Regions from separate parts of the Halopseudomonas phragmitis genome, predicted to be linked through region 3. Evidence: predicted binding sites of a transcription regulator. Region 3 holds the regulator's gene; each other region holds the start of a gene.
What was found. The regulator sigma-54, encoded in region 3, starts transcription at its own class of promoters, with help from an activator protein. The targets are predictions, from matches to a motif close to ANTGGCATNNANNTTGCTNT.
Positions count from the first base shown of each region.

Region 1 (4,741 bases), 890 kb from region 3:
TAGGCCTCGGGTTCGCTGCACTGTTTCATGGTCATCAACAGCCCCTTGGCCTTTTCGATCCGCTTGCGCTCGTTGAGTTGCTGCTCGCGGGCCTGCAGTTCGGCGCGCAACTGCTGGTCAGTTTCGAAACGGGCCTGGGCCACGTCGAGAATGGCCTTGAGTCGGGTACTGTTGATACCTTCGACGATATAGGCGCTGACCCCGGCCTGAATGGCCTGGCGCATGATGGCCGGGTCCTGTTCGTCGGTGAACATGACGATCGGCTTGGGCTGGTCGCGACTGACCAGGCATAGTTGTTCCAGTACGTCGCGTCCGGGAGAGTCACTGTCGATCAGAATGACATCCGGCTTGCAGCTCTGCACCCGGGCCGGCAGGTCGATTGACAGGCCGGATTCGTCGAACACCTCGAACCCGGCGTCTCGCAGTGCCTCGCTCAGGCGACCGACCTTGCGGGCGGTATCGTTGATCAGCAGGATTCGCATAACGTCTTGTCATCACTCAGGGCATGAAGCTTGAAACCATGGGCATAGTCATGGGGGTTACTACCGTCCCAGTCTATGCCGTCCATCAAGCAGGCGCTGCGCATGTCGCCAGGGGCTGTTGCAATGCCCAGCGCCGAGGCTGCCTCATGATACAGGCCGGTCTGCTGAACCTGACGAGCCACGGCCAGATAGTCAGGATCGTGGCGCAACAGGCCCCAGCGCCGGAACTGGGTCATGAACCAGATGCCGTCGGACAGGTAGGGCTGGTTGACCGCACCGCCAGCATGGAAACGCAGCGGGTGGCTATCCTGCCAGACTCGCCCGTTACCGTCATCATACTCTCCTTGAAAACGTGGGAGCAGGGCACCCAGGGGAGCGTCGACATACTCGCTGGCGCTGATCAGTTGCGCGGTACCGGCGCGATTGGCAGCGTTTTCATCAATGAACCGACTGGCATCGAGCAGAGCCATGACCAGGGCGCGGGCGGTGTTAGGGTACTGTTCGGCGAATGCAGCGGTGGTGCATAGCACTTTCTCCGGATGATCCGGCCAGATTGACTGACTGGTCGCCAGGGTGAAGCCCATCCCTTCGGCAATCGCGCAGGCGCCCCAGGGCTCGCCGGCACAGAAACCGTCGATACGTCCAGCTCGCAGGTGCTCGACCATCTGCGAAGGAGGCACCACCAGGGTCTCGACATCGCGCAGCGGGTGGACGCCGTGGGCGGCCAGCCAGTAATACAGCCACATGGCATGGGTGCCGGTGGGGAAGGTCTGTGCCAGACGCAATTTTGCCCCATCGTGGTGCGCTTTGCGCGCCAGTGCCTCACCGCTGGTCACGCCGGTCTCAAGCATTGCGCGTGACAGATTGATGCTCTGGCCGTTCTGGTTCAGCCCCATGAGCACCGCCATGGGGGTGGCAGGGCAACCCAGCCCCAAGTGAATGCCATAGGCCAGGCCGTACAGGCCCTGAGCGGCATCCAGTTCACCGCTGAGCAGCCTGTCACGCAAGCTTGCCCAGGAATTTTGTCGTTTGAGGTTGATGCTTAGGCCGTATTGCTGGGCAAATCCCTGGGTGGCGGCAACAATCAGCGAAGCTGAGTCGGTCAAGGGCATAAAACCGATGTTGAGTACCGGTTTTTCCGGGGCGTCGTTGCCCGCAACCCAGGCCAGAGGGTCGGACTGCTTTGGGGTATCCGTTTGCATGTCATGTTCCACAGGCAATAAAAAACGCCGTGCCGCAGCCTCGGTATTACCGATCTGTCAGCACGACGCCGTTGTCGTTAATGGGCATCGCCATTGATGCCCTGTCGAGAAGCAAGCAAGGTGCGTGCCGGGTCCAGAGCAGGTCAGCGCCAACCGGGCTACGCAATTAACCAGCGCTTCTTTAACGCACGATCATCACCGACTTCTTCGACTGCTGGACCACCCGCATGGCGTTGGTGCCGAGCAGGTACTCCTCCAGACGCTTGCGTTTGTGTGAGGCCATGACGATCAGGTCGACGTTGAGCTTCTTCGAGACCCGCAGAATGGCCTCATAGGGCTTGCCGTCAACCACAATGCGCTGGACCTTGATGTCCTTGGGCACATGCTCCTTGATGAACTCTTTGAACTGGTCGGTCAGGGCTTTCTTTGCCTGATCGGTGAACTCCTTGGGAAAGAAGCCGCCTACCAGTGGCAGGCCGAAATCAGGCATCACCGTGACCACATGCAGCGAAGCGTCATAGGTTTTGCACAGCACTAGTGCGGTCGGCAGGGCGCGGTCCCAGGAGGCCTTGTGGTTAAGATCGATGGGTAACAGGATCTTGTTGTACATGCATCCTCCTCAGGGCAGTGCCGGGGCATGGGCACGCTGGCGCAGCCATTGCAGGCCGACAATCAGCCCAAATAGCAGGAAGCCCGGTATCCACATCCATTCCTTGGCCCAGCGATCAACCGGGGCCATGACCTCGATGATTTCCTGATCGAACTGGAAACCCAGTTCCGCGGCCAGGCTACCGAAGTTGACCATATCGACCAGAGTGCGTTCATCTTCCTGAATCAGACCCAAGCCCAGGTTATCCAGCCGCTCCTGGCCGTCAGTGCCGTCGGGTACCGGGACCAGCAGGAAGAAAGTACGGGGGTTGCCGATATCGTCTTCACCAGCCACTTGCATGCGCAGGTAACTGTTGTCATCGACCCGGTTCAGCACTTCGGCCAATTGCGCCGGTGGCACCGACTCGTAGGGATCATGAATGATGTCCATCCAGAACCCCGGGCGGAACAGGGTGAAGGCCACCAGCAGCAATAGCAGATTTTCGTACCAGCGGCTGCGTACCAATAGCCAGCCCTGGGTCGCAGCGGCGAAGATCAGCATGGCGATGGTCGCGACGATGAAGATCAGTATCCCGTGCCAGAAGTCGACGTTGATCAGCAGCAGGTCGGTGTTGAAGATGAACAGGAATGGTAACGCCGCAGTACGCAGGCTGTAGTAGAAGGCCTGAAAGCCGGTGCGGATGGGGTCGCCGCCGGACACTGCCGCTGCTGCGAATGAGGCCAATCCTACGGGAGGGGTAACGTCAGCCATAATGCCGAAATAGAACACGAACAGATGTACGGCGATCAGCGGTACGATCAGACCGTTCTGCTGGCCGAGGGTGACGATCACCGGTGCCAGCAGGGCCGAGACCACGATGTAGTTGGCGGTGGTTGGCAGGCCCATACCGAGAATCAGACTGAGCACAGCCGTCAGTACCAGCATCAGCATCAGGTTGCCCATCGACAGGATTTCCACCAGGTCGGCCAGTACCAGACCGACCCCGGTCTGCGATACCGCACCGACGATGATCCCGGCGGTAGCAGTGGCAATACCGATGCCGATCATGTTGCGCGCGCCTGATACCAGACCCTGCCAAAGATCATCCAGGCCGTGCAGCAGGTCGTTGACCACCTTGCTGCGTCCTCGGAACAGAGCCATCAGCGGGCGCTGGGTAAGGATGATGGCAATCATGAACACCGTGGCCCAGAAGGCCGACAGGCCGGGTGACAGGCGCTCGACCATCAAGCACCAGATCAGCACGATGACCGGCAGGATGTAGTGCAGCCCGGACATTACCGTAGGCTTGGTCTGCGGCAGTTTGACCACTGGCGAGTTGGGGTCGTCCAGCTCCAGTTCCGGATAGCGTGCGCCGAGTTTCAACAGACTGACATAAACCACTGCCAGGCCACCGGCAATTACCCAGCTGGCGGCGTCGCCGAGCAGCGGCTTGAGCCAGCCCAGTCCGTAATAGACCGCAAACGACAGCCCCATGAGCAACAGCAGGCCGGTGAGAAAACCGATCAGCTTGCGCAGCAGCGGGCGCTGCGGATTGCTGCTCTGCAGCCCCTGCATGCCGGCCTTCATCGCTTCCAGGTGGACGATGTAGACCAGGGCGATATAGGAAATAAGCGCCGGCAGGAAGGCATGCTTGATCACTTCGACATAGGAAATGCCGACATACTCGACCATCAGAAAGGCGGCGGCGCCCATGACCGGCGGCATGATCTGGCCATTGACCGATGACGCCACCTCGACTGCGCCGGCCTTTTCCGCCGGGAAGCCAACCCGCTTCATCATTGGGATGGTGAAGGTGCCGGTGGTCACGGTATTGGCGATCGAGGAGCCGGAGATCAGCCCGGTCATGCCCGAGGCCACTACGGCTGCCTTGGCCGGCCCGCCTCGGTAGTGACCAAGCAGCGAGAAGGCTACCTTGATGAAGTAATTGCCGGCACCAGCCTTATCCAGCAGTGAGCCGAACAGCACGAACAGAAACACGAAACTGGTCGACACCCCCAGGGCAATCCCGAATACCCCTTGGGTGGTGAGCCATTGATGGTTGGTCAGCGCCTCCAGGCTCACGCCCCGGTGCGCCAGAATCCCCGGCATGTGCGGGCCGGCCAGCGAATAGACGATGAACACCAGGGCGACGATCATCAACGGCGGCCCCAGCGCCCGGCGGGTGGCCTCCAGCAGCAGCACCAGACCAGTGACGGCGACTATTACATCGACCTGGGTCGGGCTGCCCGGGCGGCGGGCCAGGTCGGTGTAGAACAGAAACAGATAGGCTGCGCAGAACGCAGCCAGCAGCGCCAGAATCCAGTCCAGCAGCGGTACCCGGTCACGGGGGGAACGCTTGAAGGCGGGGAAGGCCATGAAGCCCAGGAACACCGCGAAAGCCAGGTGAATGGAGCGAGCTTCGGTGCTGTTAAACACGCCGAAGCCGACCATGAACGGCAGCGGCGAGG
Region 1 covers NZ_CP020100.1:3,379,029-3,383,769, reverse strand. Annotated here, with positions in the region: gene BVH74_RS15655 (ANTAR domain-containing response regulator) at 1-482, opposite strand, end outside; gene BVH74_RS15650 (CmpA/NrtA family ABC transporter substrate-binding protein) at 467-1,684, opposite strand; gene BVH74_RS15645 (universal stress protein) at 1,866-2,294, opposite strand; gene BVH74_RS15640 (TRAP transporter permease) at 2,304-4,741, opposite strand, start outside.
Region 1: a site for sigma-54 is predicted at 1,797-1,816, ahead of BVH74_RS15650 (CmpA/NrtA family ABC transporter substrate-binding protein). Genes of this name have one in related genera too.

Region 2 (4,741 bases), 590 kb from region 3:
GCACGCGGAGCATTGGGAGCCTGGGGCGCCTGATTGCTGCCGGCACGGCCCGGCTGCAGCAATGAAGTGCGTTGCAGGTGTACGGTGATTGCGCTGCTGCGTTGCAGGACGTTACCACGCGCATCGACTACCACCACTGCCAGTTGGTGGCTGCCGCGATCAATATTGGTCAGGCTGAGCAGGTGGTTGCGCTGGCCGCGGCCGGGGCTGGAAACATCGGTCAGTTCGCCGTCGAGCTCGACCCTCAACAGATGGCTGCCGCTCAGGCCGGGGTCGGTAGTGACACTCAGAACCAGATTGCCCTCATTGCTGCGGATCGCCTCATCATTGCTGGGGCTGGTGATTTCCAGGCGTTGATAGGCAGGGCCGGCAGCCGGCTGGTCGCTGGTGCCGGGGCTGCGGATTTCAGTGCGACGCGGAGGCTCGACTGTGTTGGTCGGCCCGACCTCCAGCGTGCTGGCGCCGGGGCCAGGCTGGTCGGAAAACACCTTGTTGCCGTCGGCGTCAGTCCAGGTGTAGATCTGTGCGGCAGCAGCGAGGGGCAAGGCCAGCAGCAGGGGCAGGGCTGTCAGGGGCAAAATGCGAGGCATGGTGATCTCTCCTTGGGGCTTGCGTAAGACTTGCAGTCATTTCCCTGCTTGGCAAGTCGGTCGCCGCTGGTAACGGACGGACGCAAAAAAGGGGCACCCGGATGGGTGCCCCTTTTTGGACCACGGTATCGCAGCCGGGTTCAGACGCTGTAGTACAGGTCGTATTCCAGCGGGTGAACGAAGGTGCGAACCTTGATTTCCTCGGCGGCCTTCAGCTCCATGTAGGCGTCGATGAACTCGTTGGTGAACACGTCGCCCTTGGTCAGGAACTCGCGGTCAGCGTCCAGCGCTTCCAGAGCTTCCTTCAGGCTGCCGCAGACCTGCGGGATCTGCTTGGCCTCTTCCGGCGGCAGGTCGTACAGGTTCTTGTCAGCGGCATCGCCAGGGTGGATCTTGTTCTGGATGCCGTCCAGGCCAGCCATCAGCAGCGCAGCGAAGGCCAGGTAGGGGTTGGCAGCCGGATCCGGGAAGCGAGCTTCGATGCGGCGGGCTTTCGGGCTGGATACATACGGAATACGGATCGAGGCTGAACGGTTGCGGGCCGAGTAGGCCAGCATGACCGGAGCTTCGAAGCCCGGAACCAGGCGCTTGTAGGAGTTGGTCGACGGGTTGGTGAAGGCGTTCAGGGCCTTGCCGTGCTTGATGATACCGCCGATGAAGTACAGGGCGGTGTCGGACAGGCCGGAGTAGCCTTCGCCGGCGAAGGTGTTCTTGCCGTCTTTGGCGATAGACATGTGTACGTGCATACCGGAACCGTTGTCACCGTACAGCGGCTTGGGCATGAAGGTAGCGGTCTTGCCGTAGGCGTCGGCTACATTGTGTACGCAGTACTTCAGGGTCTGTACTTCGTCGGCTTTCTTCACCAGGGTGTTGAACAGCACGCCGATTTCGTTCTGACCGGCAGTGGCCACTTCGTGGTGGTGCACTTCGATGGTCAGGCCCATTTCTTCCATGGCATTACACATGGCGGTACGGATTTCGTGGTCGTGATCGACCGGCGGCACCGGGAAATAGCCGCCCTTGACGCCCGGACGGTGGCCCTTGTTACCGGTTTCGAAGTCGGCATCGGTGTTCCAGGAACCCTGCTCGGAGATGATCTTGAACATCGAGCCGGAGATGTCGGACTTGTATTTGACTTCGTCGAAGATGAAGAACTCAGGCTCTGGACCAACGAATACAGTGTCACCGATACCGGTGGACTTCAGGTACTCTTCGGCGCGCTTGGCGATGCCGCGCGGGTCGCGCTCGTAGCCCTGCATGGTGGAGGGCTCGATGATGTCGCAGACGATGATCAGGGTCGGCTCTTCGGTGAACGGGTCCAGAACCGAGGTCTCGTCATCGGGCATGAGGATCATGTCGGAGGCTTCGATGCCTTTCCAGCCGGCAATGGAGGAGCCGTCAAACATCTTGCCGTCTTCGAAGAAGTCATCGTTGACATCGCGGGCCGGGATGGTGACGTGCTGCTGCTTGCCTTTGCTATCGGTGAAGCGCAGGTCAACCCACTTCACTTCGAATTCTTTGATCAGTTGAATCGCTTTCGACATGGTTTCCTCCACGGGGAATCATTTGCCGGACCCTTTGGGTCAGGCGCCTTTCAATCAGAGCGGAAAACGTCCGCGAATCCGCTTGCGTTACAAGAGAGCAAAAGGTGTGCCATTTCGGAGCATTGGCGCAAAGCCCCGTGCCAAGCGGCTTTTGTCTGGCGCAACGAAAAAGTGCACTTGAAAGGTGCACGGATACGGTGCATCGAGTCTAGTATAGGCACCAAAATGGTGCGAATGCTCGTCGTCGGTTATCCTGCAGCCGGCGCCGGGCCGGGGTATAATGCGCCGCTTTTGCGCAGCCTGCATCTTTCCCATGAAATTGATCATCAAATTTTTCTCCGAGATCACCATCAAGACCAAGCCGGTGCGCAAGCGCTTCGTGCGCCAGCTCAAGGGCAATCTGCGGGTGTTGCTACCGCGCATCGATCCCGAGGCCCGGGTCAACGGCACCTGGGACAGCCTGGAGGTCAGCACCGGTCAGAATCCGCAACTGCAAGCGCGGGTGATCGACTGTCTGCAGCACACGCCGGGCATCTCGCATATCCTCGAGGTTCACGATTACCCGCTGACCAGCCTGGAAGAGTTGGCCGAGCGCTGCGTTCTGGTGCACGCCGAGCAATTGCGCGGCAAGGTGTTCGGGGTGCGTTGCAAGCGTGTGGGGCACCATGGGTTCAGTTCCCAGGATGTTGCGGCCTATCTCGGCGGCGAGCTGTTCGAGCGCTGTGGTGCGGCCGGGGTATCGCTCAAATCGCCGGATGTCTGGGTGCGGGTCGAGATTCGCCATGATCGGGTGTTCCTGATTCAGGCCCGGCATGAAGGCATGGGCGGTTTCCCGCTGGGGACCATGGAGCCGGTGTTGAGCCTGATGTCCGGCGGCTTTGACTCCACCGTGGCCAGCTACCAGATGTTGCAGCGCGGACTGTTGCCGCACTTCATCTTCTTCAACATGGGCGGACGGGCCCACGAGCTGGGCGTGCGGCAGATCGCCCATCACCTCTGGCAGCGTTATGCTTCCAGCCACCGGTTGCGCTTCATCAGCGTGCCGTTCGAGGGCGTAGTGGCGGAAATCCTCAAGAATGTCGATGACAGTCAGATGGGCGTGGTGCTCAAGCGAATGATGCTGCGCGCCGCCGATCAGGTCGCCAGCCAACTGGGTTTCCATGCGCTGGTGACCGGCGAGGCGATCGCCCAGGTGGCCAGCCAGACTCTGCCGAATCTGGCGGTGATCGACCGGGCGATTGAACGGCTGGTACTGCGGCCGCTGATCGCGACCAGCAAGGTCGAGATCATCAACACCGCCCGGCGAATCGGGACTGACGCGCTGAGCAGCAGCATTCCCGAGTACTGCGGGGTGATCTCGGTCAGCCCGGCCATCTATACCACCCGGGCCCGGGTTGAAGAGGCCGAAGCCAAGTTCGACTTCAGTGTGCTCGATGCGGCGGTTGCCCAGGCACGCTCTACCGATTGCGACCAGCTTGGCGAGCCGATGGAAGGCATCGCCGATGTCGAGGTCGTCAGTCAGGCGCTGGCTGGTCAGGTGGTGATCGACATCCGTCACCCCGACGAGCAGGAACTCAGCCCGCTGGTGTTGCCCGATGTCGAGGTCAAGGCCATTCCGTTCTTTGAACTGAGCAGCCAGTTCCCCAGGCTCGACCCGGCGCGAATCTATCTGCTGTACTGCGACAAGGGCGTGATGAGCCAGATGCACGCGCAGAATCTGCTCGACTCCGGGCACGGCCATGTACGGGTGCTGCGGCCAGCCAAGAGCTGAGGCTCGCCAGTCGTCATTGCGAGCGCGCAGCGGAGCGCCGCTGTACTGCACTTCGCCATTGCGAGCCGCATAGCGGCGTGGCAATCCATCCGGTCGCTGCACAAAAAACATACACTGTCATGTCCAGGTCTGTATAATGCCCGCCTCTTTTTTCTTTCCGCGGGCCATCGGCCGCGCCATCAGGACGTTCACAGTGATCGAGAATCTCCGCAACATCGCCATCATCGCCCACGTTGACCACGGCAAGACCACACTGGTTGACAAGCTGCTCAAGCTGTCTGGCACCCTGGATCGCAAGGAAGCCGAAGGCGAGCGGGTGATGGACTCCAACGACCAGGAAAAGGAGCGCGGTATTACCATCCTGGCCAAGAACACCGCCCTGAAGTGGAACGGCTACAACATCAACATCGTCGACACCCCCGGCCACGCCGACTTCGGTGGCGAGGTAGAGCGCGTGATGAGCATGGTCGACTCGGTACTGCTGGTGGTCGACGCCCAGGACGGCCCCATGCCGCAGACCCGTTTCGTCACCCAGAAGGCGTTCAAGGCCGGCCTGCGTCCGATCGTGGTAGTCAACAAGATCGACCGTCCCGGCGCCCGTCCGGACTGGGTCATTGATCAGATTTTCGACCTGTTCGACAATCTTGGCGCGACCGACGAGCAACTGGACTTCCCGATTGTCTACGCCAGCGCCCTGAACGGCATCGCCGGCCTTGACCATGAAGCCATGGATGACAACATGGACGCCCTGTTCCAGGCCATCGTCGACCATGTGCCGGCGCCCAGCGTTGATCTGGACGGTCCGTTCCAGATGCAAGTCTCCCAGCTCGACTACA
Region 2 covers NZ_CP020100.1:824,570-829,310, reverse strand. Annotated here, with positions in the region: gene BVH74_RS03835 (DUF4124 domain-containing protein) at 1-590, opposite strand, end outside; gene glnA (glutamate--ammonia ligase) at 731-2,134, opposite strand; gene thiI (tRNA uracil 4-sulfurtransferase ThiI) at 2,448-3,905, shown strand; gene typA (translational GTPase TypA) at 4,099-4,741, shown strand, end outside.
Region 2: a site for sigma-54 is predicted at 2,229-2,248, ahead of glnA (glutamate--ammonia ligase). Genes of this name have one in related genera too.

Region 3 (4,741 bases):
CCTACGATAACGCCGACCGGGTCGAACTGGTCGGCGATGTGCAGATCGAGCAGCGCCTGCCCGGCCAGCCGCGGCGCAAGCTGAGCACAGAGGCATTGACCGTGTTTCCGCCCCGTGATTACGCGGAAACCGACCAGGACGTTAAAATCGAGGCTGCCCGCGGCGTCACTACCGCCACCGGCATGCAGCTATACTTCAACGACGGCCGCGTAACGCTGCTGTCCAATGTACGAGGCCAACATGAGGTGCGCTAACCCTCTGCTGCTCACTGCACTACTGCTTACCCCTTCGCTGCCTGCGCTGGCACTGCCGAGCGACAGCGAACAACCGATTCGCATCCAGGCCAACAGCGCCACCCTGGATGATCGCAACAACACTGCGGTCTACACCGGCAACGTGATTGTCACCCAAGGCACCATGCGCCTGACCGGCAACCGGGTGACGCTCAATACCGATGCCAATGGCGAGGTCAGCAAAATCGTCTCGGTCGGCAGCCCGGCCACTTACCGGCAGACCCCCCGCGAAGGCCAGACGCCGATCAACGCCCGCGGTCTGACCATCGAATATCACGCCGATGTCGAACGCATCATCCTGATCGAGCAGGCCTTCCTCGAACAGGACAGCAACACCTTCCGCGGCGAATACGTCACTTATGACATTCAGCGCCAGGTAGTCGATGCCGGCCGGGCACCGGGCGCCAGCGGCCCCAGCGCCAGTGGCGACGAACGCATCGAAATCATCATTCAGCCGCGCAGACGCAGCGAGTAAGCCAGCCATGACAACCCTAGAGGCGCGCCACCTGGCCAAGGCCTACAAGGCCCGCAAGGTGGTCCGGGATATCTCGGTCACCATCAACAGCGGCGAGATCGTCGGCCTGCTGGGCCCCAATGGCGCCGGCAAGACCACCAGCTTCTACATGATCGTCGGACTGGTAAAGGCCGACGAAGGGCATATCCTGATCGACGGCAAGGACATCACCGCCCTGCCAATGCACGGCCGCGCCCGTCAGGGGATCGGCTATCTGCCCCAGGAAGCCTCGATCTTCCGCAAGCTGTCGGTAGCCGACAACATCATGGCGATTCTGGAAACCCGCAAAGACCTGAACCGCAAGGGCCGGCTGGGCAAACTCGACGCCCTGCTGCGCGAGTTCCACATTCACCACCTGGCCGACACCAAGGGCATGAGCCTGTCCGGCGGCGAGCGCCGCCGCGCCGAAATCGCCCGGGCCCTGGCCAGCGAACCCAAGTTCGTACTGCTTGACGAACCTTTCGCCGGGGTCGATCCGATTTCGGTCAACGACATCAAACAGATCATCCAGCATTTGCGTGACAAGGGGATCGGCGTGCTGATCACCGACCACAATGTGCGCGAAACTCTCGACATCTGCGACAAGGCCTATATTGTCAACGACGGCCATATCATCGCTGAAGGTGACGCTGAAGCTGTGCTGTCCAACCAGTTGGTCAAAGATGTCTATCTTGGGCACACCTTCCGCCTGTAAAAGCGCACACATTTCAGGCATGCTAGAGGCCTGTACGGTTTATTGGTTAACACCCGCCGCACAGGCCGACAGGGAGGGTGGGCCTGGCCTCGGAATGGTTAGACTCAGCGCATAAGGTATTTCGCCAAACAATGAAACCCACGCTCGTCCTCAAGATGGGGCAGCAGCTGACCATGACCCCTCAGCTGCAGCAGGCCATTCGACTACTCCAGCTATCCAGCCTCGATCTTCAACAAGAGGTTCAAGAGGCCATGGAGGCCAATCCGCTGCTGGAAATGGCCGACGATGGCGATGACGACTATCCCAGCGCCAGCCAGGAAAACGGCCTCGACAGCGACGACGCACCAGCAGTCACTCTGCCCGAGCCAGTCGAGCTTGACTCCATCAGCCCGCACAGCGACGACGAAGGCAACTGGAACGAACAGATCCCCAACGAGCTGCCGGTCGATACCCAATGGGAAGATGTCTACCAGACTTCGGCCAGCTCACTGCCCAGCAACGATGACGAAGACTGGGACTACACCTCGCGCACCGGCACCGGCGAAACCCTGCAGAGCCACCTGGAATGGCAGCTCAACCTGCTGCCGATGTCCGATACCGACCGCATGATCGCCACGGCCCTGATCGATGCGATCAACGCCGACGGCTATCTTGAAGAAACCCTTGAAGAGATTCTGGCCTCCTTCGATCCGGAACTGGAGATCGAACTGGACGAGGTCGAAATGGTCCTGCACCGCATTCAGCAATTCGAACCGGTCGGCATTGCCGCCCGCGACCTGAGCGAATGCCTGCTGCTGCAACTGCGCCAGTTGCCAAGCGACACCCCACTGCTCGAACAGGCGATGAAGGTGGTCAAGGATCACCTGGAACTGCTCGGCAACCGCGACTTTGCCCAGTTGATGCGCCGCACCCGGCTCAAGGAAGACCAGTTGCGGGTGGTCATCGCCCTGATCCAGACCCTGAACCCGCGCCCAGGCGCGGAAATCGCCTCTGGCGAGCCGGAATACGTGATCCCCGACGTGATCGTGCGGCGCGACAACCAGCGCTGGATCGTCGAACTGAACCAGGATGCCGTGCCCAAGGTCCGGGTCAACGGCCACTACGCCTCGATGGTACGCCGAGCCGACAGCAGCGAAGACAACACCTACCTGCGCAACCACCTGCAGGAAGCCCGCTGGTTCATCAAGAGCCTGCAGAGCCGCAACGAAACCCTGATGAAAGTTGCCAGCCAGATCGTCGAGCATCAGCGCGGGTTCCTCGAGCACGGCGAAGAAGCCATGAAGCCTCTGGTCCTGCACGACATCGCCGAAGCGGTAGGCATGCATGAATCGACCATCTCGCGGGTCACCACCCAGAAATACATGCATACCCCGCGCGGAATCTTCGAGCTGAAGTACTTTTTCTCCAGCCACGTCAGTACCAGCGAGGGCGGCGAGTTCTCCTCCACCGCTATCCGGGCACTGATCAAAAAGCTGGTTGCAGCGGAAAACCCGAAGAAACCATTGAGCGACAGCAAGATCGCTGGTTTACTTGAAGAACAGGGGATCCACGTAGCCCGACGGACCATCGCAAAGTATCGCGAGTCATTGAACATCGCCCCGTCGAGCGAACGAAAGCGTTTGGTTTAACCCATACAGATCAATGAATTCGGTAGTAACAAGTGGCAACATGGGTACCACACCGGTACCCGGTAACAACAGCCAACCAGGAGAAGCCGTATGCAACTAAACATTAGCGGTCATCAACTCGACGTCACCGAATCCCTGCGCGACTACATCAACGAAAAAATGGCCCGCCTTGAGCGGCACTTCGACAGGATCACCAATGTTCAGGTGACCCTGGAAGTCGAGAAGCTGCGCCAGAAGGTCGAAGCCACCCTGCACATCGCCGGGGGCGAAGTGGTCGCCAACGCCGAGCACACGGATATGTATGCAGCGATTGATTTGCTTACCGACAAGCTCGACCGGCAGCTGATCAAGCACAAGGAAAAACACCTGGATCGCCAACAAGGCGCCAACGACCGTTAATCCCGGCCCAACAGAGTCATGCAAATAACCCACATACTGACCCCCGAGCGCACCTTCTCCGGTGTGCAAGGGGGCTCGAAGAAACGTGTGCTGGAGCTGATCGGCAAGCTGATTGCCCAGCACACCGACCTCGACGCCGACACTATCTACGAAAACCTGATTGCCCGGGAAAAGCTGGGTTCGACCGGCTTCGGCCACGGCATCGCCATTCCCCACTGTCGGCTCACCGGCTGCGAACAGGCCGTTGGCGCCTTGCTGCAACTGGAAAGCAAGATCGATTACGACGCTCTGGACGGCGAACCGGTAGACCTGATTTTCGTATTGCTGGTCCCCCAGGAAGCCACCGAGCAACACCTGCAGATTCTCAAGATGCTGGCCGAAAAGCTTGACCAGGCCGAGCTGCGCGAAGCACTGCGCAAGGCTCCGGACGCCAGCAGCCTGTACCAGACAATGGTCGGCAGCGACGGGAGCTAAACATGCGTCTGGTTGTGGTCAGTGGCCGTTCCGGCTCAGGCAAGAGTACCGCCCTACACCTGCTGGAAGACAACGGCTACTACTGCATCGACAACTTGCCAGCCGGCCTGCTGCCAGAGCTGGCCAAGGAAGCCAACAACACCGAGCTGAACCTGCCCAAGGTGGCAATCAGCATCGATGCGCGCAACCTGCCCAGCGACCTGCGGCGCTTCCCCGAGTTGCTCAAGCAGGTCCGTGACGCCGGCATTCGCTGCGATATTCTGTTCCTTGCCGCCACCGACGAAGTGCTGATCAAGCGCTTCTCCGAGACCCGGCGCAAACACCCTCTGACCGACAGCAGCCACTCGCTGGCCGAGGCCATCGCCGAAGAACTGCGCCTGCTTGAGCCGATCATCGACCTGGCCGATCTCAAGATCGACACCAGCCACCTGACCCTCTATCAGCTGCGCGAACAGCTCAAGCAGCGGCTGCTCGGCAGCGATGCCAAGCAGCCCTCGATTCTGATTCAGTCATTTGGTTTCAAACGCGGCGTGCCGGTCGATGCCGACCTGGTTTTTGACGTGCGCTGCCTGCCCAACCCGTACTGGAATCCTGACCTGCGGCCCTATTCGGGCAAGGACCAGCCGGTCTGCGAGTTCCTTGAGGCCCAGCCGGATGTTCAGGAAATGTACCAGGACATCTTCCAGTTCCTGCAAAAATGGCTGCCGCGCTATGCCGCCGGCGAGCGCAGCTACATGAC
Region 3 covers NZ_CP020100.1:236,092-240,832, forward strand. Annotated here, with positions in the region: gene lptC (LPS export ABC transporter periplasmic protein LptC) at 1-254, shown strand, start outside; gene lptA (lipopolysaccharide transport periplasmic protein LptA) at 241-768, shown strand; gene lptB (LPS export ABC transporter ATP-binding protein) at 776-1,501, shown strand; gene BVH74_RS01060 (RNA polymerase factor sigma-54) at 1,633-3,129, shown strand; gene hpf (ribosome hibernation-promoting factor, HPF/YfiA family) at 3,220-3,528, shown strand; gene ptsN (PTS IIA-like nitrogen regulatory protein PtsN) at 3,547-4,002, shown strand; gene rapZ (RNase adapter RapZ) at 4,005-4,741, shown strand, end outside.